3 regions of the Pelosinus sp. UFO1 genome follow, and region 3 is predicted to be linked to each of the others. Evidence: riboswitches for the same ligand, from Rfam matches in the RefSeq annotation. Region 3 holds a riboswitch; each other region holds the start of a gene.
The links. A riboswitch is a leader RNA that binds a small molecule or an ion and turns the genes downstream of it on or off. The one in region 3 is predicted to bind cobalamin.

Region 1 (7,779 bases), 2.3 Mb from region 3:
ATCATGCGTGACTTGGTTAATTCGATAGACATCAATGACCAAAATGATAATTCGGTTTCGCAGTTCAGTACACCATCTAATGCACCCGATACCGTCGATCATAATGCTCATCACCCATCCTAGTTTATTTGTCCATCTAAGCTGGCGCTATAAAGCGCCAGCTTGGATCATGAAATCGGTGGATTGATAGTAATGACATGACAGATCATCTTGGTTTGCCAGGAGGTCTTTTATATACATGGAGCTGCCCGTATTCCTGCTGGAAGCGGGCATAACTCCACTTGATGGTAGATGAAATTAACGTAGCCTAGAATAGGCGAAGGATATAGAACGGGGGGGAAGGATCATGTATCCCATCTTATTTAGTATTGGTGGTTTGGAATTTCGCGCCTGGGGACTTATGGTAGCTTTAGGAGTATTTGCCGGCTTGTGGCTAGCGACACGCCTAGCAAGAAACAGTGAGTTTTCGGCAGAGCTATTGCAAGAATATGTTTTATATGGTGTAATAGCAGGATTTTTAGGAGCACGCGTTTGGGAAGTTGTCTTCTCTTGGCAAGACTATAGCAGCAATCCTTTGCAGGCGTTGATGTTTTGGCAGGGGGGGCTCTCCATTCAGGGAGCGGTGATAGCCAATTTATTGCTGGCGGGATGGTATTTCCGAAGTAAAGGATTATCCTTCCGGCGTTTTGCCGATATTAGTACACCAGGTCTTATCCTAGGGCAGGCTATTGGGCGTATTGGCTGTTTATTAAACGGTGATGCCTATGGAAAGCCGACAACTGCCTGGTATGGCGTTGTCTATCAGCCGGGAACATCGGCATATCAAGCATGGGGAGCAATGCCATTGGTGCCAGCCGAACTATTTGAGGCTGGGTTTGATCTCATGATTCTAGCCGTCCTACTGTATATATTCCGTCGGAAACAGTTTGATGGACAGGTGGCAATAACCTATTTCATTCTCTATTCCCTGGCCCGATTTGGTTTGGAATTTTTACGTACGGATAGCTTACTATTTGGCGGTCTTAAAGTGGCGCAAATGACGGCGCTGTTAACGGCAATGCTTGCTAGTAGCTTATGGTTGTGGTATCGGAAAGGAGAGACTGAATAACATGTCAGATTATGGACTATGGCCAATTGTGGTCATCAATTCGCTTATCTTTATTATTTTTGCCTTTAGTTTTACTCGTCCGCGTTCTGGTCGGGATTGGCGTTCCTTTGGTACCTTTTCCGCTTTTATTGTAGCGCTATTTGCAGAGATGTATGGTTTTCCTTTGAGTATTTATTTACTTTCCGGGTGGCTGGGGAGCCACTATCCACAAATCAATCTCTTTTCTCATGATGCCGGACACCTTTGGTATACATTGCTGGGACTAACAGGTGATCCCCACCACAATCCTATTCACGAATTAAGTAACTGGTTTATTTTTGGGGGGCTTATCTTTCTTGGTTTTACATGGAGATTTTTGCACAGTGCCCAGCGTAGGGGTGTGATCGCAGTGAATGGTCCTTATGCCTATGTGCGTCATCCTCAATATATTGCTTTTATCGTGATCCTGTTGGGTTTCTTGCTGCAGTGGCCAACGCTGTTAACATTGGCTATGTTCCCTATTCTTGTGCGGATGTATATTTGGTTGGCTAGGCAAGAAGAACGGGAAGCAATGGAACAATTTGGTGAAGACTATGCCGCCTATGCGGCAGTGACTCCACGTTTTTTCCCCAGATTAGGTCGAAGGGGCCTAATTGGGAGTAAGCAGGATAAGTAAAAAGTTTTGATACACGGTTTGTATTGAACAAAAGCTTGACAACGTTAGATATTGATAGTAACTTTAAATAGGATTTTCTTAACTAAATATAGTAAGATAGGTGCCTACGGGCTTAATAGGGAAGTTGGTGTAAATCCAACACGGTCCCGCCGCTGTAAAGGGGAGCAAACCTGCATGATGTCACTGAAATAATAGTTTTGGGAAGGCGCAGGAATGTTACGATCCTAAGTCAGAAGAACTGCCTATTTAATAGTCACCGTTTACCCACGAGCGATGGGGAGGGGATTTAAGTACATGCTGTTGTACAATATTTCATCGTTGCGTTTTTTCGCAGGGATTTTTATCGATATAACTTTGCCTGGCTTATATTACGTCTCCCGTTCTTGGATGGGAGATTATTTTTTTTACGTAGTGTATTGACGATTCCATCTTGGGGAGCGGAAGTTAGTATGTTGCATGAAAATCTACCCCAATATTCATCATTTGGTATTTAGCTATAATAATTGGAGGAATTTATAATGGAAAAAACAGCTAGTACCGTCAACTGTTTGGCGGATAAAAGGGCTATTTTAGTTGTTAGCTTTGGAACTACTTATCTTGATACGTTGAAAATGGCCATTGAAAGTACAGAAAGCAAAATCAGAGTTACCTTCCCTAATTACGAGGTACGTCGGGCGTTTACTTCCCGTATTGTCATTAAGAAATTGGCTGAGCGAGATGGTATTCTAATTGATACGGAAAAGCAAGCGCTTGAAAGATTGCAAGCTGAGGGATATAAAGAAGTATTCATCCAGCCACTATATGTGGCCGCTGCTGAAGAATATGAAAAGTTAAGAGCGGTTTCTGTACATTTTGCTCATACTAAAGTGTTTGATAAGATTACTCTTGGCCGTCCACTTCTTTATTATATGGGACAGAAAGGCAACCCAGACGATTACCTGATTGCCATTAAGGCTGTTGAAACGCAACTACCTAAGTTAAGAGACCAGGAAGCGATAGTGCTTATGGGTCATGGGGGAGTACATCCTGCTAATACTGCTTATGCCGCTTTACAAATAAAATTAGAAGAAGCCGGGTTGAATAATATTTTTGTATATACTGTCGAAGGTTTCCCAGCACTGGATAGCGTTATTGAAAAATTGAAAAGTAAAAAGGTGAAGAACTTGACTTTGTTGCCATTTATGCTGGTAGCTGGCGACCATGCCACTAAAGACATGGCTGGTGATGAAGAAGATTCTGCTAAATCCCAATTACTTAAAGCTGGGTTTAATGTTGATATATATTTCCACGGCTTGGGCGAAAATCTAGCTATCCAGGATATTTATGTACAGCATCTAAAAGATGCTATTGATCAACTGATCGTGCATAAAGCTAAAAAACACTAGTTTTAAACCGGTCATACTATTATGTAATTTCATGAGATAGATGCCTGTGGGCTGAATTAAAGGAGATTAAAAAGATGAATGCCGAAATTGGCGCTATAATTGGGTTAGGTTTTGTACTCGGGCTTAGGCATGCAATCGATTGGGATCATATCGCCGCTATCACCGATTTTATTGGAGCAGAAGATACGAAGAAAAAAAGTTTCTTCTTATCACTTTACTATGTAATGGGTCATGCGTTGGTTAATTTAGTGTTCGGTAGTGCTGCAATTTTACTCGGAAATGTATTACCAGAATGGGTAGATGGAGTTATAGAACGCATTGTTGGGATTATCTTAATTGGTTTGGGCATTTGGTTAATTGTGGCTCTTTTTAATCGGAAGGATGAGCAAGTATTACTTAGTAGATGGACATTGCTTTTTATGGGGATAAGGAAAATATCATATTGGTTAAAATCAAAATTTAAACCAGTAAGTACTCCAGTGCAGCAAGATTTTTCAGTTGACCTGGGTGCTCGTAGTGCTTGCTGTATAGGAATACTTCACGGAATTGGAGGAGAAACTGGAACACAAATCTTATTATTTACTGCGGCCGCAGGAGCTGGTACGGTAGCTTTAGGACTTACAGCCGTGTTAGCATTTATTATTGGTTTATTTATAGCGCAAACTGTGTTAATCCTTCTTCTCTTAAATGGTTATGCACAAGCTGCAAAAAATCCAAAAGTCTATGTAATATTAGCAAGCACTACGGCGTTATATAGTATTGCAGTTGGCATCATTTTCTTAATAGGCCAGAGCGACTTGCTGCCCACTTTAACCCTGACCTAATGTATTGTCTGGGCAGACATTACGTATGGCTGTCTTAGGGGATTACGATTTCCTGGGGCGGAGAAGTAAAAATCATCTCATAAATCACGCTGGCGACTATCACATAATGGCGAAGAGCGAAAGATAGTGATGTTTTCATACTCATAAAAGAACGATCACCATTCCGCTATTGTCTCGGGCACGAAAACCATGTACCTGATCCATTAGCGAAATAGTTCAGGACGTTTTATTTGAAGAGTTTAAAAAAATTACCTATGCAAGACTAGACAAGCTTAAACACCATTAAATAAGTAGTGTCTTGCAGTCAAAGTTCTTCCAGTAAAGCTGCCGGTAAAGGCAGCTTTTTTTGCGGCAGGTGGTAGTGAGTGCTGGTATATTGGCCGCACGGCAACGCCATCTTTTGGGTCACTATAGGGTATTGACTAGATGAAAACATTATCATATACTTAAATTATACTATACGGGGGTATAGTATAAAGAGGGATGAGTATGTGCTAGTAGACAAGGAAAATGATGAATGTTTTAAAACAATTTCACAAATCATGTCCAGAGACCTTTAGAGTGACTTGGTCTTCGGATAAAGCACTACAGGTAAGAGGGGAGGTGAATGAAATGGGTCAAACTGGTGAAACAGTAATAAAAATCGAAGGAATGTCTTGTGGTCATTGTAAGATGGCCGTCGAGAATGCTCTTAAAGAAGTTGCAGGCGTTGCAAGCGCCTATGTTGATTTGGACAGAAAAGAAGCAGTGGTGACAGGTTTTGCCGCGATTGCCGATCTTCATCAAGCGGTAGAAGAGGCTGGCTATGTTGTAGTTGCTTAATAGTTAGGCGGATGCCAGGGATGGCATCCGTTTTATATCTCAACCACGAAAAGAGGTCGTCAGCGATATCAATCGTACGTAAGTTAGATAAGCATTTTAGTGATTGTCACATCATCAAGGAGAGCAGCCTCTGGGTGGGGGCTGAATCTATGTTAGCAGGATGAAATCTGCACAACTTCATAAGTTCTTCATCGTTTCTTCACAAGATCTTCACATTTTATTTGTATAATATCAATATAAGTTTATTAAGGATGGTGTTTATTGTTATGGTTATGACACACTATATGGAATTGCTGGCTGTCAATCAGCCTTGGAATTTAATTTTGTATATGGTGATTCCTGTGGCTCTGGCGGAAGCACTTGTTGCAACTGAATTTTTCACAGTCTTCCTTCGTGGGTCCAATGCTGGTGGATGGAGAACAGCCAATAAGGTGATTGGTATTTTTCTAGGGTTTTACTTTCTAGGCGTCTTTCTCAACTTAACAACCACTGTTGTTCCTACTATTCAGTGGCGCGGCATTGCTGATATACTCGCGGTAGGGGCTTATCTCAGTGGTGTAATTCCGCTGTTTGGTATTGCTTTGTTGGAACTCGGTGTAATCGGCAAGAGCAAATCTGATGATGAAAAGATGAAGCTCCATTTCATTCTATTGACCGTGTTTCTCGTTGTTGCTCACGTAGCCATGATTTTTGGGATGGTTGATCCAACTATTATGGGATGGAATCCCAATGCTGTTGGTGGAAATATGCAACATATGCAACATATGGGACAATAAAAGTTAAAATAATTCGTTAAAAGCAAAGCAGCCCTTCCTGTAGGAGGGGCTGCTTTGCTTTTTGGTCATTTCAGCTTTAGTGCCGGGGAGCATACGAGGGCAAAGGCTGCCTGCATTCACACTAGGTTGGTGGCGGAATTGAACACCTCTGACCGGGGCGTGAAGGAAGCAAATTTTCAGGTGCTCCGAGAAGCAGACTGCCCAGCGGTATTAGTAGAGGTGGCCTTTATCAATTTACATCAAAAACGCACAGTTTCTTCATAAAAACTCCATAATGTTAAGCTATACTAGGATTAATACAAAGGAGGTGCATGAACTATGATGATGGGTTACGGTTTCGGTGGCCCCTTCGGCTGGTTGGGCATGGGCCTAGGAATGCTCGTTCATTTGGCGTTTACCGCTCTTATTATAATGGCAGTGGTTTGGCTATTTAAAACGCTATTCCGTGGCGGCACTACAAATGGGGTCCGGACTGACGCTGTGGAGATATTAAAACAGCGGTACGCCAAAGGGGAAATTACTACTGATGAATATCAGCGCATGAAAAAAGAGCTGGAATAAAACACAAATTCTTTTATAAAGGCTCCTATCATGCCAAAAATGAGCAAAATGGTGATGGGACGGAGAGAACACTAGCACTAAATAATGAGAGAAAAGACCAGGAAAAATCCTGGTCTTTTGATTTAACGGCAGCTCTTTCAATAGTTGGCGAGGAATGTCGTCTTTGTAGACAATTTAAGAAAAAGTAGGAGATATTCATAGGATATTCATGAGTTCTTCATACGGACATTGTACAATAGTGGTAATAGAGGGAAGTGAGGGAGGGGTGGTTATGAAAAAATGGCTGGTGTGGTTGCTGATGGCGGTATATATGGTCATCGGTACGGTAGCTTCGGCGGCGCCTGCCATACCGCCTGCCCCTGCGGGCAGTATATATGTGCAGGATTACGCCGGCGTATTAAGCGGAGAAACCAAGGCGAAGATCAATACACTAGGAGCAAAGATTTCTAGGCAGACCAAGGCACAAGTAGTAGTAGTTACTGTCAATTCGTTGAATGAGGAACCAATTCAAGATTATTCACTAGCGATGCTCAGACAGTGGAAAATCGGCGATAAATCGCTGAATAACGGAGTATTGCTGTTGGTAGCCGTTGGTGATCGAAAGTCTCGTGTCGAGGTAGGGTATGGTTTGGAAGGGGCTTTAAACGACGCCAAGGTCGGGCAGCTTCAAGATGAATACCTTATACTCTATGCTGGGCGTGGTGACTATGATCAGGGAATCTGGAACAGCTATAAAGCTATCATGCGGTTGGTCTCTGCCGAATATGGTATCGTAGCACCGCAAGATGCCCGAGGAACTGCAAAAGTAAGCGGCGACCTTGTTCCGGCATGGTGGGATGGTTTGCCATGGTGGGTGCAAGGGGCGGCTGTTGTAGGGGTTTTTCTTCTATTTATCGCAGATTGGCTACTCCTCGGCGGCAGCATTACCTTTCTCCTATTATCATTGCTCAGGTTGCGTGGTAGTGGGGGCGGAGGATATGGTGGTGGATCAGGGGGCGGCGGCGGAGCGGACCGGAAATGGTAGATTATCGTGCTTAAACATTATACTTACCTTTCATCTAGACAGGCTTGCTAAAGTGGTGGTTAGTGAGTCGGCAGGGAGCATTGCAACGGGACACTGTGTTTGAAAACTCAATCCATAAGGCTATAATGATACTATATAATGTTTTGTAGGCGGTGTGGGAATGGCAACATGGCATAGGGAAGATGCGGTGCGGGCGAGAACCCGTCATATTGCGAGTGTATTTATCAGGTACGGTTTTGGTTTTTTGGTAAGAGATTTGGGATTGCGACGTTTTTTTGCCTTCGGTTCCTGGGGGCGGGCAGGTGCTTTAGACAAGACAATTAAAAGTGAAGAGTTCCGGCGATTGGCACAAAAATTACCGTTGATGTTGGAAGAATTGGGGCCGACGTTTATTAAGCTCGGCCAATTTCTAAGTAGTCGGCCTGATTTTGTGCCAGTATTTGTAACCGATGCCTTACAGCGGCTGCAGGAGCAAGTGACGCCAGTACCGTTTGCGCACATACAAGAAATAATCGCGGAGAACTTGCCGGATTATAAAGAATGGTTTGTATCGATTGATCCGGAGCCATTAGGGGTAGCATCCATTGCTCAGACCCATTTAGCCACCTTACAAGATGGTCGTAA
Region 2 (7,779 bases), 100 kb from region 3:
CGGGAAAACATACTAGCAAACCCAGGCGGAAGAGCTATTTTAAAATCTGTCGCATCCTGGACAACGGCTACTGCTGATGCTTGCATCGCTGTTACCATTAAAGCTGAATAAAAACGTGGGATTTGTGCATATTCGCCCGGTGTATCAATAGCTCCATCTGTAAATATAATACTTTGTGTTTTTTCAGCCTTTTGAGAATCCTTTTGCAGCATATGAATTAAAGATGTCTTTCCTGCTCCCACAGGACCAACTAGCATTACCTTTTGCATATTAAGACTTTGTTAGCTTAGGACCAGAAAATCCCAAGCCTTCCACCAGGACATTAACTACCTGTTTCAAAGCCGATTCTACATTAGATACTGTGCCGACTAGTACTAAGGAACCCGTAAAACGATCCATAAAACCAATCTGTACTGCTGCTGCTTTTGTAGCTACATCTGCTGCAATAATCGCTGCTTCACAAGGGGTAATCGTTAAGATACCAATTGCTGAACTGCTAGACATCAATCCTAGCTTTTCACACAGCTCTTTTTTAGGATTTGCTATGAGGTGTGCTAAAGTTACCTGCTTACCTGGTACATATTCTTGGACCATTCTCGGCTTTTCTACCGCCATACAATTCCCTCACAATCTTCACATTCGTTTGACAATTATAACTATTTGTCTTTTTTTCTTTTTTACCTTGCATATATATTGCCTATCCAATGGACATAATTGCTGTCTGTATATTGTGAAAAATCGGTTGTTATTCTCGTTGTTATTGTTATAGGACTTTTTTGTTTCTCACTCTACATCTTTTTACCACAAAAGCAAAAAAGGACTGCTTTTAAACAGTCCTTTCTCATTCCACTTTATGTTTTATCCCTATTTATATATCCTTTGTACTATTCTGCTTTTCTCCATCACATTCTTGCATTGAACTCAAAACTCATTCCGATTTACCATTTCGTATTTCATTACGATATTGGTTTGGTGTCATACCCATTGCCTGGCGAAATACCCGACTAAAATAACTTGCATCTTGGTACCCTACCTCTGCCGCGATACGCACTGCAGTAAAATCTGGATTTTGCAATAGCTTTTTCGCTTTTTCAATTCTAATTTTTGTTAAAAAATCTACAAAGTTATAACCTTTTTCCTGCTTGAAGAGCCTACTAAAATAGAAAGGGCTTAAATGCACTGTTTGCGCAACCTCTTCCAAGGATATGTTTCTATGATAATTCTTTACTATATAATCGCAGGCTTTATTAATAACTCTAAGGTTCATACTGCTTCTATTTTCTAGCATATTATCCATAAAACGATCCAAGGAATCAAACATCCATGCCTCTACTTGTGTTTTATTAGTACATTCATTTAATCGATTAATACAATTAAAATTCAGTAAGGTAAGCTGCTCCAAATTGGCACCGCCTTCTACTGCTGAGCGTGATAAAACAATTAATAATTCAAGTACGCATGCTTTTACTGTATCAATCGTAACTTTGCTGGTAAATATTCCGTTTAGTAATTCATGCAAAGCTTCTTTGGCCTGTTTTCGATCACCACAGCGAACCTTATCCAGCACAGCTCTCTCATTATGAAAGGGATAATTAAAGGGTCCTGTTGGTAAATAAGGTACATCATCAACATGGATAATCTGGCTATCACCTAAATAAAATCGTTGCCGCTGGGCATGTAATGCCTCAAGATACGATTTGTGGATATCCCTCGGGTCAGAGTAGTAGCGACCAATTCCAATGGTAATACTGATATTCATCTCCCGAGCAATACACTCTTGTATCTCACTTGCAGTTTTCTTAGTATTTTCCTGGATGGATTCAATATCGTCTATCTGAAGAAATCCTAATAAAATGATCAGATTATCACTGCCAAAAGGGGTGACTAAAGCATCGTCACCTGCAACGCTGCAAATAAGTTTGTAAATTCGCTGCTTTATCATTTGTTTTTCTAGCTCGCTATCACTAGAGGTCAGCTGCTTAAAATTATCAACATCAACAGCCAATACAACACCAGGATCTACCTTCATGCCTAAAAACCGAGATCGTTCCTGGAAATGTTCAACGTCTTTAATATTACCAGAAACCAAATCGTGTACAAATGACATTTGGATAAAAGGCATAGCTTCTTCTACGCTTTTTCGCAGATTAATTTCTTCCTGTTGTCTTCTTTTGATTTCATTTACTTTATTTATGGTAAGATACAATGTTCGGGTTATATCGTCTGGACGAACAGGTTTTAGTAAATACTCAACAACCCCAATTGTTAACGCCTGTTTTGCATAGCTAAATTCATCAAAAGCGGTAAGCATGATAATGATTGTGTTTGGTAAAGCTGATCGAATACGCTTAGCTGCTTCTAACCCATTCATTTCAGGCATACGGATATCCATTAAAACAATATCTGGTTTTTCTATTGCAGCAATCTGAACAGCACTCTTTCCGTCTCCTGTTTCGCCTATGATCCGAATGTTCGGACATTTTTGCTCCACAATAAATCGTAATGCTTGCCGCTCTAATTGTTCATCATCTGCGATCAATAATGTATACATTCTTTTCTCCTCTGGTAGACTCTCTTATAAGGAACAGTAGGGAATTCGAATGTAAATGTTAGTTCCTTCCCCTACTTTACTCTCCATGGTAAGGCCATATTCGTTACCAAAATAATGCTGAATTCGCTTGTGAACATTAATGATTCCAAGTCCCGTCGTTTGACCATGAATTTGCTTGCGCTTTTCCGCATGGAAAATAGTACGAATATCCTCTGCTGAAACACCGTCCCCAGTATCACTCACAAGGAGAACTACGTCATTTCCTTCAATTTTTCCACTTACACGAACGACTCCGCCCTCTACTTTGTTTTCCAAACCATGAATAATCGCATTTTCAACTAAAGGTTGAAGAGTAAGAGGAGGAATCTTCGTTTCCATTATCAAAGGATCTACCTCAATATAAGTCTCAATACGTTCTCCAAAACGTACTTTCTGTATCAACAGATAATCTCTGATGGATTTTACTTCTTGTTCTAAGCTTCGTAAAATTTCAATGTCTCTTAAATTATTCCGAAGCAGATCTGATAACGCATAAACTACTTCTTGTGTTTGACTTGCTCCCTCTAGCATAGCCAATCTTGCAATTGTATTTAATGTATTAAACAAAAAATGAGGATTAACCTGAGATTGCAGTGCCTTTAATTCCGTAGCACGCAGCATAGCCTCAAGTTCCGCTTTCACCTTTACTTCTTTTACTAGCTGCTTACTCGCAATATTCGCTACACCAATTTCTACAATATAATTTGACATGATATAAATTAGGTCTGCTGCTGCTTTAATTCTTTTTTCTGGTACAACCTCTATAATATCAAAAAACTCTGACAATAATTCTGAATCCAATCCTAGGTTAGCTGTTCGCTCAAACATTTCAGCTTTCGTATCATAGTCCGCTTGTGCAAGAATAACTTGTCCTGCAAGAAAAGCCCCTATATACTCATTGTTTACAATGATTGGTGCCGCCAAATCGGTTAAACCATTATGACAGCGATAGACAGAGGGCTTTTGGTTACCCCGCCCTCCTCTATCATCACATTGGGTGCAACGGGCAAACCCTTCAGAACAAGATCGGATATAAGTGCAAAATTTCGTAAAATTACTAGGATTGGTAATAGGATTTCCTTCAGGGTCTACAATTACGGACGCTAACCCAGTAGCTTCTGAGAATTTATCCTGAATTTCCTGTAAAATCTGAGTATTTACAATTTCACCTAAGGTAAATCCATTCATTGTTTGCACTAGAAGACCCCCTCATAAGACTTCAGCATCATATCACTTTTTTGCTATTTTATATGAGGAGTATTAGCTAAAGAGCAAACTAGTTCCTGCTAACAGCAATAAATTACTATATTCTAGCAAGTAAAGGCAATCTTTACATGGCAACAACCTGGTTGGGAGCAGGCACAGGCTCACTTAACACAAAATCAGACATTCTTGCCATATTATGAATTGTGTAAGACATTGTCTTTAACATAGAAACCATAAGAACAGCACCTGTTCCTTCCCCTAATGCCATATTTGCCCGGATTAATACATCCTCTGCTAGAATATTTCCCAACATCAGTGAGTAGGCCATCCCAGGTTCCTTTGACATATGTGATGGAATCGCATGTTTTTCAATAGTACCATCGATGCGCGCTGCACAAGCATAGGCAACTGCTGTTATAAATCCATCTATTACAAAGGGTATCCTGAGTCTTGCGCACTCTAACATGCCGGCACAGATAGCAACAATATCAAATCCCCCTACACAACGTAAAATATCTTTTACAGTATTCATTTGGGCTTTATGGCGTTCTACCCCTTTTGCAACCACATTCCGTTTTCTTTTTAATAATTCATTATCATTTAAGGCAGCCCCATAACCTACCACAAATTCGGGTAACATTCCCGTTAAAGCATGAAGCACTGCTGATGAGGTTGTGGTATTGCCAATTCCCATTTCACCAAAAGAAATTAGGTTATAACCTTCCTCAACCAAATGCTGAACCATTTCTTTGCCCACATCCCAAGCTTGTTCAAATTCAGCCTGACTCATAGCTTCTTCTTTCATAAAGTTTTTAGTACCTAAGGCAACTTTACGATTAATACCAGCTTCTAATTTATTATTAATTCCAATGTCAACTACGCTATAAGGTATTTGATTGTGCCGACAAAAACAACTGATCGTGGCATGACCTGCTGCCATATTTTTCGTTTGCAAATAAGTAATCTCGATCGGGTCATTGGCAGTTCCCTCTTCTACCACACCGTTATCTGCTGCAAAAATTATATGATGAGGCTTCATTTCTGGATTGATCTTTCCCCAAGACAAGATGATTTTTTTTAAATATTTTTCTAGTAGGCCCAAACTTTCTCGAGGTTTTGCTGCTCCGTTCAGCAACTCATCAACCTTTTTTTCCAAATCCATTTTTACTCCTCCTTTATTTTCATATCATTTTTAAATATAAAAATACCTAGCCCAAAAGGCTAGGTATTTTATAAAAAATCCCATCCTTCTGGCATTACCCCTTACGCGGAGGTAAATGACAGCCATAACAGGCAGGTCTCCTGACTTACGGATCATAAAACCTTACGCCTTCCCAGTTTCCTGGTGGCAATGTAAGAGTATCTCCCCGATTACAGTGGCGCGACCGCGTCGTTTAAGGATCTTTACAATCCTTCCGAACTTCCCTATTCTCCTCTTTACGTAAGAGGCACCTGTTTGGTGGCAAATTATTCAGTTGTCACAGTAGTTCTACAATGAAACCTGTTCTCCTATGTGTAACAAGTATGTTAGCAAGATAGTAGGGTAGATGGTAAAAAATGTCCCATCTAACCTTATTTTAAATGGCAAGTATCGTTGACCAAGGAAAGAATTGGCTGGTTACTAAAGTACTCAATGATATTAATTCCTGTACTATCTTGACGGATAGACCACATCTTATCTAGACTTAACTGCAATGCATCACAAAGCAGTACTCTCATTGTGCCTCCATGACATACAATCACAATCGTTTCCTCTTCATGCGCCTTAATACATTGGCTTAAGGCCCCCTTCGCCCTCCATTTAAGATCCAGAAAACTTTCTCCTTCTGGCGCTTTAATTGCTCCTGGGGAAGAATACATGCTTGTTAAAGCCTCAGGCCAAAGCGCCATAATTTCGGCATAGGTACACCCTTCCCACAAGCCAAAGTTTATTTCGCGAAATCCTTTTATCTTTATCCCTTGCAAATTATGATACCGAGCGATGATATTTGCCGTCTGAGCTGCACGGGATAAATCACTACTATAAACTGCACTTATATTTTCCTTAGCAAGCCGCTTTCCTACCAATTGGGCTTGTTCTAATCCTTTTTCATTTAAGGGAATGTCACTATGCCCTTGGTACTTTTTTGCCTTATTCCAAGAAGTTTGACCATGTCTAACGTAAATTACTTTAGTCAACGCCTCACCCCTTCCTTGCTTTAAAATTATTCACCTTACAAAGGTATATTCTATAGGTATTAATTTGTTCACTAACACAACGAAAGATATAATTATTATAAAAATTACACTAGCTTTACTACATATGAAAACTAAAAAAGAAATACTACTAGAGCTACAAGTTCTGTCAGTTCAACAACTGCCCCATATACATCACCTGTTAAGCCGCCTAAACGTTTATTGACATATTCAGCAACAAGGATGGCAAAGGCAATTGCTACCCCACTACTAAGTAAAACAAGTTTACCGAAAGGAACTAATAATAAAATTGCTATTAGACCTGCTATATAAAGAGTATTTTTATGTTCGCATTGACTAAGTCCTTTACCTAGTCCATCAGCCCTAGCATAAGGGTATAGAGTAATCGCCATGACAACAGCAGTTCTACCTATGATCGGCATTACAAATATCGCTATCGGCAGCAGCACCGGTTCAATGTCTAAAATTAATGAATATTTCATTACAATCAACAGACAGAAGGACATGGCACCAAAAGCGCCAACTCTGCTATCCTTCATAATTTCTAACATTCTTTCCCTAGATTTCCCCGAAAAAACACCATCTACTGTATCCATTAATCCGTCACAGTGCAATCCGCCAGTAATGATAATTTCAATTAGAATTATACTCACGGCCATAAGGTGTAACGGTAACTTTACACCCCAAAAATTTTGTGCCCCATAAACAATTCCCGTTAATAATAAACCTATGATACCACCTATAATGGGAAAGAATTTAACACTACGGCTAAAGCTATCGGGTGACCACTGTTTTTTTGTTTTAATAGAAATCCGCGTTAAAAACTGTAAGCCAGTGAGAAAGTCCTCAATCACATTCCCCAACAATCCTCCACCTCCCCTTAATAAAAACTAGCCAAAAGTCTGCATTTCCGCTCCCCTTACTACATAACAAAGTGATAATACTATTATACAACCTTATTATGGGTCTCCTTTGTTATGTTGTATTGATTTATTGCTCAAATGTGAAAAGCTTCCATGACAAACCTTGCTGAATTAAAACAGCAGTGTTATGGTTTAATAAAATAGGAATGAGGAGGATATACCCTTATGAATAAAAAGATTTATGAATACTTTATGACACCGATTAGTATTTTAGGCGTTGGCTGCTTGGAACAAATTATAACTTATATTAAACCTATGGCATTTAGAAAAGCTCTGATTGTCAGCGATAAAGTATTAGTTGAAATCAAATTAATTGATAAATTAACAGAGCTCTTAACAAATGCTGGCATATTCTTTATTATCTACGATGACGTTTCACCAAATCCAACCATCCCTCAAGTTGATTATGGACTAAAGTTATTTAAAGATAACGGCTGTGATTTTCTTATATCCTTTGGCGGAGGTTCCCCGCACGACTGCGCTAAAGCCATTGCCTTATTAGCAACAAATGGTGGAGAAATTAAAAACTATGTTGGTATGAATAAATCCAAAAAACCTTCAGCACCGCTGATTGCGGTCAATACTACTGCTGGTACAGGAAGTGAGCTAACTCGTTTTTGCGTAATAACGGATGAAGAAAATCATGTAAAAATGACCATTACCGATTGGCATGTTACGCCTATCATTGCAGTAAACGATGCGGAACTTATGCTAGCAATGCCACCTAGCCTTACTGCAGCCACTGGCATCGATGCTTTAACCCATGCTATCGAAGCCTATGTATCGACAAATGCAACGCCCGTTACAGATTGCAAGGCATTAAAAGCAATTGAGCTCATTGCAGCCCATCTTAAAACCGCCGTC
Region 3 (7,779 bases):
TTTTTCTCTATTCCCGAACTTTTTCGAGTAACCATATGCCGATTCCTGTAAAGGAGATACTATAAACTAGCATAACCAGCAAAGAAAGCTTTGGTACATCTCCCCCAAGGGCGATTGCTCGCAAAGCGTAGCTTGCATGTGTAAGAGGCAGTAGTTCAATGATTAAGCGCATAAGTGTTGGCAAATGATCTGGCACAAAAAAAGTGGCACACAAAAAGGACATAGGCAATAATATGTAGGTATTAAAATTAGCCATATCCTCATGTGAATTCATAATCATAGCCGCTACAAAGGCCATGGAGGCAAATACCAGACAATTTAAGACCAAGGTCAACAGAAACCAACTGTTAATCAAAGCATGAGCACCAAAGAGATAGGCTAATGCAATAATAATAACAGATGAGATCAATCCTCTTAAGGCACCTGATAACACTTTTCCAATCACAAAAGAACTAGAGGCAATCGGCGCAATTAAATATTCTTCTAATGTCTTATGATACAACCTACTCATATTAAGTGGGCTGCCTACGGAGTTAAAACTAATATTCATGGAATTTAATGCAATAATACCAGGAACGATAAAATCCAAATAACTGCCTTGATTCACTTGAATACTACGCCCTAACCCCCAACCAAAGGCTACTAAGTACAAGACGGGCGACACCATCCGCGAGAGAATAAATCGGCCAATGCGCCGTTTCAATACCAGCCAATCCCGCCAAAAGACTGTCCAAATATCGTATACCATTAATTTACCACCTTTCGTCCCGTCAACTCAACAAAGGCATCTTCGAGATTTGCCTGACGCAAAGTAGTCGTAGTCGTTAAGGTAGTGGCAAAACTAGAAGCAGAATTTCGATCAGGAAAGAACTTTGTCTTCGTCCCCTTATCGTCTGACCACTCCACCACATACTCCCCAAAACGCTTACAAATCGCAATGGGACTATCCATGGCAATCAGTTTTCCTTTTTCCATAATCGCAACTCGTTGGCATAAGTTCTCTGCCTCTTCAATATAGTGAGTTGTCAATAGTACCGTAAGTCCTTCATTTTTCAGACGTCGTATAAGATCCCATAAGCGGCGACGCACTTGTGGATCCAGTCCTACTGTCGGTTCATCGAGAAAAAGAACCTTTGGCTGGTGTAATAAAGCTCTGGCAATCATTAAGCGCCGCTTCATGCCGCCAGAAAATTTCTGTACCATATCATTTGCTCGATCATCGAGTTCCACATACTTTAGTAGCTCTTCAATTCTTTTTTTCCGCACCTCTGGTAACATATGATGCAGACGCCCATGAAGCTCAAGATTTTCTCTGGGAGTCAAATCGATATCCAAATTGAAATGCTGCGGGACTACGCCGATTACAGCTTTAATATGCTTTTCATCCTGAGATGCTTCCAAGCCATCAATGATAATTTTTCCAGCTGTTGGACGAGTTAGCATGGTTAGCACTCGAATAGTCGTTGTTTTTCCAGCTCCATTGGGTCCTAACAAGCCAAAAATTTCTCCTTTAGCAATGCTTAAGGATAAATTATCCACGGCAACCCGTTCACCAAAGCTCTTGCTAAAACCTTCTATTTGAATCATTTTACTATCCCCTACTTATCATCAAATCTTAGCCTATCTTACAGGTTAATCCCTGAATGATGACTACTGGCTTTCCTGCCTTATCGAGAATAACCTCACTCTCAACACCAAAAACTTCTCGTAAAGTATGTTCTGTAATGACTTCCCGAGGACTACCTGCAGCAAAAACCTGTCCATCTTGCACAACAACAACATAATCCGAATATCGAGCTGCATGATTAATGTCATGCAACACCATCACTACTGTAAGATGTTGCTCATTATTAAAGTTAGCTAACAGTTCCATTATTTCTAACTGATGACAAATATCAAGGTAGGTGGTTGGCTCATCCAAAAGCAAAATCTCAGGTTTTTGGGCCAAAGCCATCGCAATCCAAACCCTTTGCCGTTCACCGCCAGACAGGGTACTAACCACTCGATCGGCCATCTGGATAAGGCCTGTTTGCCGCAAGGCCCAACCTACACAATCATCATCTTGTTTTGATTTACCTTGCCACCAACTTTGGTGAGGAAAACGTCCAAATTCTACTAAATCCCTCACTGTTAAATCACTAGGTGCCTGGGGCGATTGAGGCAATACAGCCATTTTTTGAGCAAGGGTTTTCCCACTAAACTGCACTAAATTCTTATCATCTAGATATACACTACCCTTATTCGGTTTTATATTCCGAGATAAAACTTTAAGTAAGGTGCTTTTCCCTGAACCATTCGGACCTAAAATAGCAATAATCTTCCCTTCTTCTATTTCTACTGAAAGATTTTTCAACACTATTTCATCACCGAAACTTACAGATAGCCCCTCTCCTTTCATGAAGGTCATTAGGCATCCCTCCTTAATAAGTAGAGAAAAAAGGGCGCGCCTATAAAGGCCATAATGATTCCTACGGGAATTTCAATTGGGGAGAATGCAACTCTTGCCAAGGTATCACTTAAGGTAACAACTGCTACACCTAGTAAAGCGGAGGCAGGTAATAAATAACGATAATCAGAACCCACTAATAACCTCGCCGCGTGCGGTACGATAAGTCCGACAAAACCAAGTAAGCCTACCACACTAACAGCACTCGCTGCTAATAAGGCTGCCACTGCTGTCATAGCGATTCTAGAAGCTTCCACATTTAGCCCTAGCCCTCTGGCAATCTCGTCCCCTAAGTTTAATATATTTAGTCGTCTTGCTCCCAATATAGCTAAGATGCCACCAATAATCGTATAAGGCAATATAATATCTAAGTGAGGCCAACTACGAGCTGATAGGCCCCCTACCATCCACATCAATGCCCCATGAACCCGATCACTATAGAAAACCAATAAGGCAGAAATAGCAGAATTTAAAAAGGCTGATACAGCCACCCCAGCTAAGATAATGCGTACAGGGCGAATGCCACCTTTCCACGCTAATATATAGATAAAAACAGCGGCCACCATCGCTCCCATAAAAGCAACAGGCGTCACTAAATATTCCTTATGGGGAAACAGTACCATAATGCTTACACCAGCTAATCCCGCCCCCGAAGACACTCCAATAATATGAGGGTCCGCTAAAGGGTTTTTCATGACACCTTGAAGAATTGCCCCCGCTAAGGACAAATTAACCCCCACCAAGGCCCCCACTAAAGTCCGAGGCAATCGAATATTCCAAATTACTTGACGATTAGCCCCTGAATTATCCGAAAAAATGGCTGATACAATATCATTGACACTTATCGATAAGGATCCAACACGTAAACTGAGCAGGATGCCACCAAAAGCACAAACTGCGAATACTAGGATAATAAAAACTCGCCATTGACTCCGGTCACCAAGCATAGTATTAAAGAGATTGTTTCTATTTAACATTGCCATAAACCTCTGGATATACTACTTTGGCCATATATTCAACAGATTCATGAAAACGAATACCAGGATTTAGTTGAAATAATTCCCCTGGCAGAAAAAATACCTTTCCTGTCTTTACTGCTCGTAAACCGTTCCAGGCTGGATTACTTTCAATATCTGCTTTCATTCTTTTTTCAATTTCTGTCATATTCCCCATGGTTACCACCAAGATAATATCTGCATCGCCTTCCACCAATTTTTCTAAACTATAAGGAGTCACCTCGCCATCACCAACCATAGGGGTACTGTCTGCGGCAATGTTTTTGATTTTTAAAATGTTCGCCACATTACCAGCAATTGTATTTTCTAACTCTACTGTAACATTTTTCGCCGTCGCATGTAATATCACTACTCTTTTACTTTGTGCTGGCAGTTTGGCTGTTACTCCATTGATTTTTGTCTGCATTTCAGTAAGAAGACTCTGAGCCTGTTCTTGAGTACCAGCTATATCACCAAATAGTTTTACCTTTGCTAAAATATCATCATAGGTTTTCATTTTCAGAATCATAACAGGAATCTTACTGCTTTCCAATATAGGAACCAATTTATCATGAATTCCTTGAAAACCAATTACTAAATCAGGTTGCAATGCTAACACTTGCTCACTATTTACATTATAGACGAACCCTACTTCCGGAAGGTCTTGCGATGCGGGAAAGGTTTGAGGTGTCTTCGAGCTAGGCCGTCCTACTGCCTTGCCGCCGATACCGTATAACACATCTAAATAAGAAGTAGATAATACGACTATGCGTTGTGGCTTTTTGGGGAGTACCACTAAACGTCCCGCATCATCTGTCATTTGCAAATAATCACCAGATGATTTTGTTATTGCCTTATCTTGAGATTGAGAAGCACACCCTGTAAAAAGCAGCCCCATTACACTAAGTATACAAATCAAATAAGCAAATTTCCCTTTCACAACAATTCCCCTTTCATACATAAAAAATGGGAAAGGCCGGATAAAGCTATCCGGCGAAATCATTCATCCCTTTTTTATAATTCCATATAAGGCCTAGCCAAGTTTGCGTTTCTTTGCCAAAATTGTCGTCAAATAATTAACGTTTGTTCCATCAACTTCGCTTAAATTATAGCTTACCTGTTCATCAGGCAAACCACATTTGCTAATCATAACCGCATTATCACCAAAACCATACTGTTCCAGTTTTTCTACTACTTTTCCGAAGTTCTTATATACTTTCATCAATACAACATTATCAGAAATAGCTAATACTTTATCCATTTCTCCCTCTGCCATTGTAGCAGGAATAATGCTAATTACATCATTGCCCTCTGCTAAAGGTTGTCCTAGCTGACTGCCTATGGCACAAAAAGCAGGAACACCTGGTATGGTTTCGATCCCGTGTCCACAGTCCTTTAATAAACGATAAACATACATATATGTACTATAAAACATTGGATCCCCCAATGTTAAAAATACAACCTTTTTCCCTGCTTGCAGTTCTTTTAATATACTATTTTTATTATTTTCCCATGCATCTGCCAAAGTATCAGTATTGCTTACCATTGGGAAAACCAACTTTAATATCTCAACATCAGCTTTCAAATAGGGACGAGCAATGGATAGCGCCGTGCTGTCTTCTTTTTTCTCCGTTTTAGGAGCAATAACAACATCCGCATTTTTAATTACTTCTACTGCCTTTAATGTAAGTAATTGGGGATCCCCTGGTCCTACACCAACACCATAAAAAATTCCTGACATAACGTCCTCCTCAGCATGATTTGTAGTATGTTAAATATCTTGTAACAACAAAAAAACCTTCCGTTACATTAGCTGGAAGATTTCAATAAATACAATTATAGAACTCTGTAATCATGAAAAATCGTTGCCAAGGGCATTTTGATCTCGCATTCAGTACAATTGTACTAATCTCCTCCCCATCTCTCGCAGGTTATAACGGCGATTGCTATATAGGCAGTTCTCCTGGCTTTGAATCATTACTTATCCACACCTTCCCGAAAAATCATTTTCAGTGGCATAACTGTGGATTCGCTCCTCATTACAGTGGCGGGACCGCGCCGGATTTAAACCGACTTCCCTATTAAGCCCACAAGGGCACCTATACCGTCAATATTTAGTTTTCACTGTTCTCTTAGTAATAACTGTATAATAAATAATTTAACTTGTCAAGCATTAACAGGATGTCAATCCACCGTCAACGCTCCACACAGCCCCGTTAACAAAGGATGCTTGGTCTGATGCCAGAAAACAAATAACATTGGCAATCTCATGAGCCTCACCAATACGCCCAATGGGATAAATCGAGGACATATCGCGTAAATATTCCTGCGGGTTATCGACTCCTGCTAACTGCTGCTGCAGCATGGGGGTATCTACATCACCTGGACATACACAATTCGCACGAATTCCATAATGAATACTTTCTAAGGACAATGCCTTTGTAAAGGTCGTCACTGCACCTTTGGATGCACAATATGTTGTACACAAAGAATTTCCATTGATCCCTGCATCAGATGAAAGATTTACAATCGCCCCGCCCCCTCTTTGACGCAGGTGAGGTAAGGCATATTTACAAATAAAATAAGTTCCCTTTATATTCACATTCATCATGTTATCAAACTCATCTTCTGTCACTTCGCCAATAAGTTTCTCCATATAGATACCAGCAGAATTGATGACGATATCAAGACCACCAAACAAGGCCACTGCCTTGTCTATAACCTCTTGACATTGACTAGCTTTACGAATATCGCCTCGAATAAAGCATACTTGTTCCTCAAAACTAGCCAATTCTTGCAAGGCCATTTTCCCCTTTTCTTCCTGGCTTCCAATCAGAGTAACTTTTGCGCCTTGTGATAGCAATTGGCGCCCTGTTTCTAAACCAATACCAGAAGTACCGCCAGTAATAACGGCTACTTTTCCCTCAAAAGAATAATTCATAAGTCAGCTCCTGTTTGTTAAACATTAATATAGTATAGTAATAAAATCTATTTTTTAACCACAGAGATGCAGAGGACGCAGAGAAAAAATAGAAGAATCAAAAATCTACCGCAGTGTATTCTGCGCCACTGTGCTTATCCTCTTATTAATAGTCAAAGGAACGGATGGATGTTATTTCTATTATATACCATGACTCTACTTTTTTCCTATCTCTGCAAAGAACTTAACATGGGATTCTCTACTTCAACCGGAAGGAAATAGGCATTGTCGTGTAACACATAATACTGACATTCTCCTGATTTTTGGCAGGTATAAATCGCCATTGACGAACTGCTACTATTGCTGCCTCATCTAAAATACCATGCCCTGATGAATGATTCACGGTTATGTCTCCAGCCAAACCATTCGCTAATATTTGTATCTTCACGAGAACCGTACCTTCTAAACCTGCTGTTCGCGCTGTTTCAGGATAATCAGGATCTACCTTGGATAAAATGCTTGGCCTAGTGATCTGCTTATTTCCTGAATTACTACCAGAATTGCCATTCCCGCCTCCGCTATTGCCAGCAGTCCCCTTTCCTGATCCATTCCCAGTACCTCCATCAGTTGTACTTGTATTCGAAGAGTTGCTTCCTTGCCCATTGTCACTCATAGATTGAAATGTGGATGCCGCTTCAACCGCCACTACCGCTAAGTCTTCTGTCACAGCCACTGCTTTAGGAGCAACTGATAAGGCAGTAGTACTCTTTATAACGGTTGTGGTTTCAGGATAAGCAGCAGTTTGGGGCGTATTCTTTGCAACTGGTGATGATTCATTCGATTGTGCTCCTTCTGCCACTGTATCTGTTAGTAATTCTAATTCAATGTAGGTTTCGGAATCCATCAATGGAAAAAATCTACCTGCCAGCAAACCTACGATACCCAAAAGCAATATATGAAAAATCACAGAAATGACAATTGATTTACGCAAACGTGGTCGGATCATATCTTCTATTTTCCTTTCTGATCAGTAGCCACAGCCACTCTACGTGCCCCAGACAATTTTAGTTCATCTAACACTGCCACCACCTGACCATACTGCCCTTGCTTGTCTGCCCGCACTACAAATAGAATATCAGGTTGTTTTGCTAGCTCTGCATTAATACGTTTTTGTAATAATGAGAGTGGGATTTCCTCCTGCTCAAACATGACTCTGCCATCTTTTAAAACTGTAATGTTACTATTTTTCGTTATTTCTTGTTGAACCGCAGTAGCTTGCGGCAAGTTGATTGGAATGGTATGTTGCTCCACCATATATAAGGTACTCATCATAAAAAAAACTAATAAAAAAAAGATAATATCAATCATCGGAATAATCATTAATGCTGGTTGATTTTCAATGCGTAAACTACGCAATT

Region 1: it holds a riboswitch for cobalamin, as region 3 does, so the genes downstream of both, UFO1_RS18815 (sirohydrochlorin cobaltochelatase) here and cobI (precorrin-2 C(20)-methyltransferase) in region 3, are expected to answer to the same signal.
Region 2: it holds a riboswitch for cobalamin, as region 3 does, so the genes downstream of both, UFO1_RS05565 (nicotinate-nucleotide--dimethylbenzimidazole phosphoribosyltransferase) here and cobI (precorrin-2 C(20)-methyltransferase) in region 3, are expected to answer to the same signal.

The regions. Positions count from the first base shown of each region.
Region 1 is NZ_CP008852.1:3,976,467-3,984,245, reverse strand. It holds gene UFO1_RS18830 (hypothetical protein) at 1-123, shown strand, start outside; gene lgt (prolipoprotein diacylglyceryl transferase) at 347-1,108, shown strand; gene UFO1_RS18820 (isoprenylcysteine carboxylmethyltransferase family protein) at 1,110-1,763, shown strand; cobalamin riboswitch at 1,845-2,024, shown strand; gene UFO1_RS18815 (sirohydrochlorin cobaltochelatase) at 2,282-3,148, shown strand; gene UFO1_RS18810 (hypothetical protein) at 3,223-3,972, shown strand; gene UFO1_RS18805 (heavy-metal-associated domain-containing protein) at 4,585-4,794, shown strand; gene UFO1_RS18800 (DUF6803 family protein) at 5,061-5,570, shown strand; gene UFO1_RS18795 (N-acetylmuramoyl-L-alanine amidase) at 5,625-5,834, shown strand; gene UFO1_RS18790 (SHOCT domain-containing protein) at 5,889-6,131, shown strand; gene UFO1_RS18785 (YgcG family protein) at 6,403-7,155, shown strand; gene UFO1_RS18780 (AarF/ABC1/UbiB kinase family protein) at 7,316-7,779, shown strand, end outside.
Region 2 is NZ_CP008852.1:1,250,561-1,258,339, reverse strand. It holds gene UFO1_RS05585 (EutP/PduV family microcompartment system protein) at 1-269, opposite strand, end outside; gene eutS (ethanolamine utilization microcompartment protein EutS) at 271-615, opposite strand; gene UFO1_RS05575 (response regulator) at 929-2,551, opposite strand; gene UFO1_RS05570 (PocR ligand-binding domain-containing protein) at 2,576-3,778, opposite strand; gene UFO1_RS05565 (nicotinate-nucleotide--dimethylbenzimidazole phosphoribosyltransferase) at 3,921-4,958, opposite strand; cobalamin riboswitch at 5,071-5,267, opposite strand; gene cobC (alpha-ribazole phosphatase) at 5,369-5,974, opposite strand; gene cobS (adenosylcobinamide-GDP ribazoletransferase) at 6,106-6,858, opposite strand; gene UFO1_RS05550 (iron-containing alcohol dehydrogenase) at 7,081-7,779, shown strand, end outside.
Region 3 is NZ_CP008852.1:1,149,273-1,157,051, reverse strand. It holds gene UFO1_RS05145 (ABC transporter permease) at 8-748, opposite strand; gene UFO1_RS05140 (ABC transporter ATP-binding protein) at 748-1,587, opposite strand; gene UFO1_RS05135 (ABC transporter ATP-binding protein) at 1,616-2,407, opposite strand; gene UFO1_RS05130 (iron ABC transporter permease) at 2,407-3,423, opposite strand; gene UFO1_RS05125 (ABC transporter substrate-binding protein) at 3,413-4,381, opposite strand; gene cobI (precorrin-2 C(20)-methyltransferase) at 4,475-5,182, opposite strand; cobalamin riboswitch at 5,377-5,559, opposite strand; gene UFO1_RS05115 (SDR family NAD(P)-dependent oxidoreductase) at 5,615-6,382, opposite strand; gene UFO1_RS05110 (energy transducer TonB) at 6,621-7,367, opposite strand; gene UFO1_RS05105 (biopolymer transporter ExbD) at 7,373-7,779, opposite strand, start outside; gene UFO1_RS05100 (MotA/TolQ/ExbB proton channel family protein) at 7,770-7,779, opposite strand, start outside.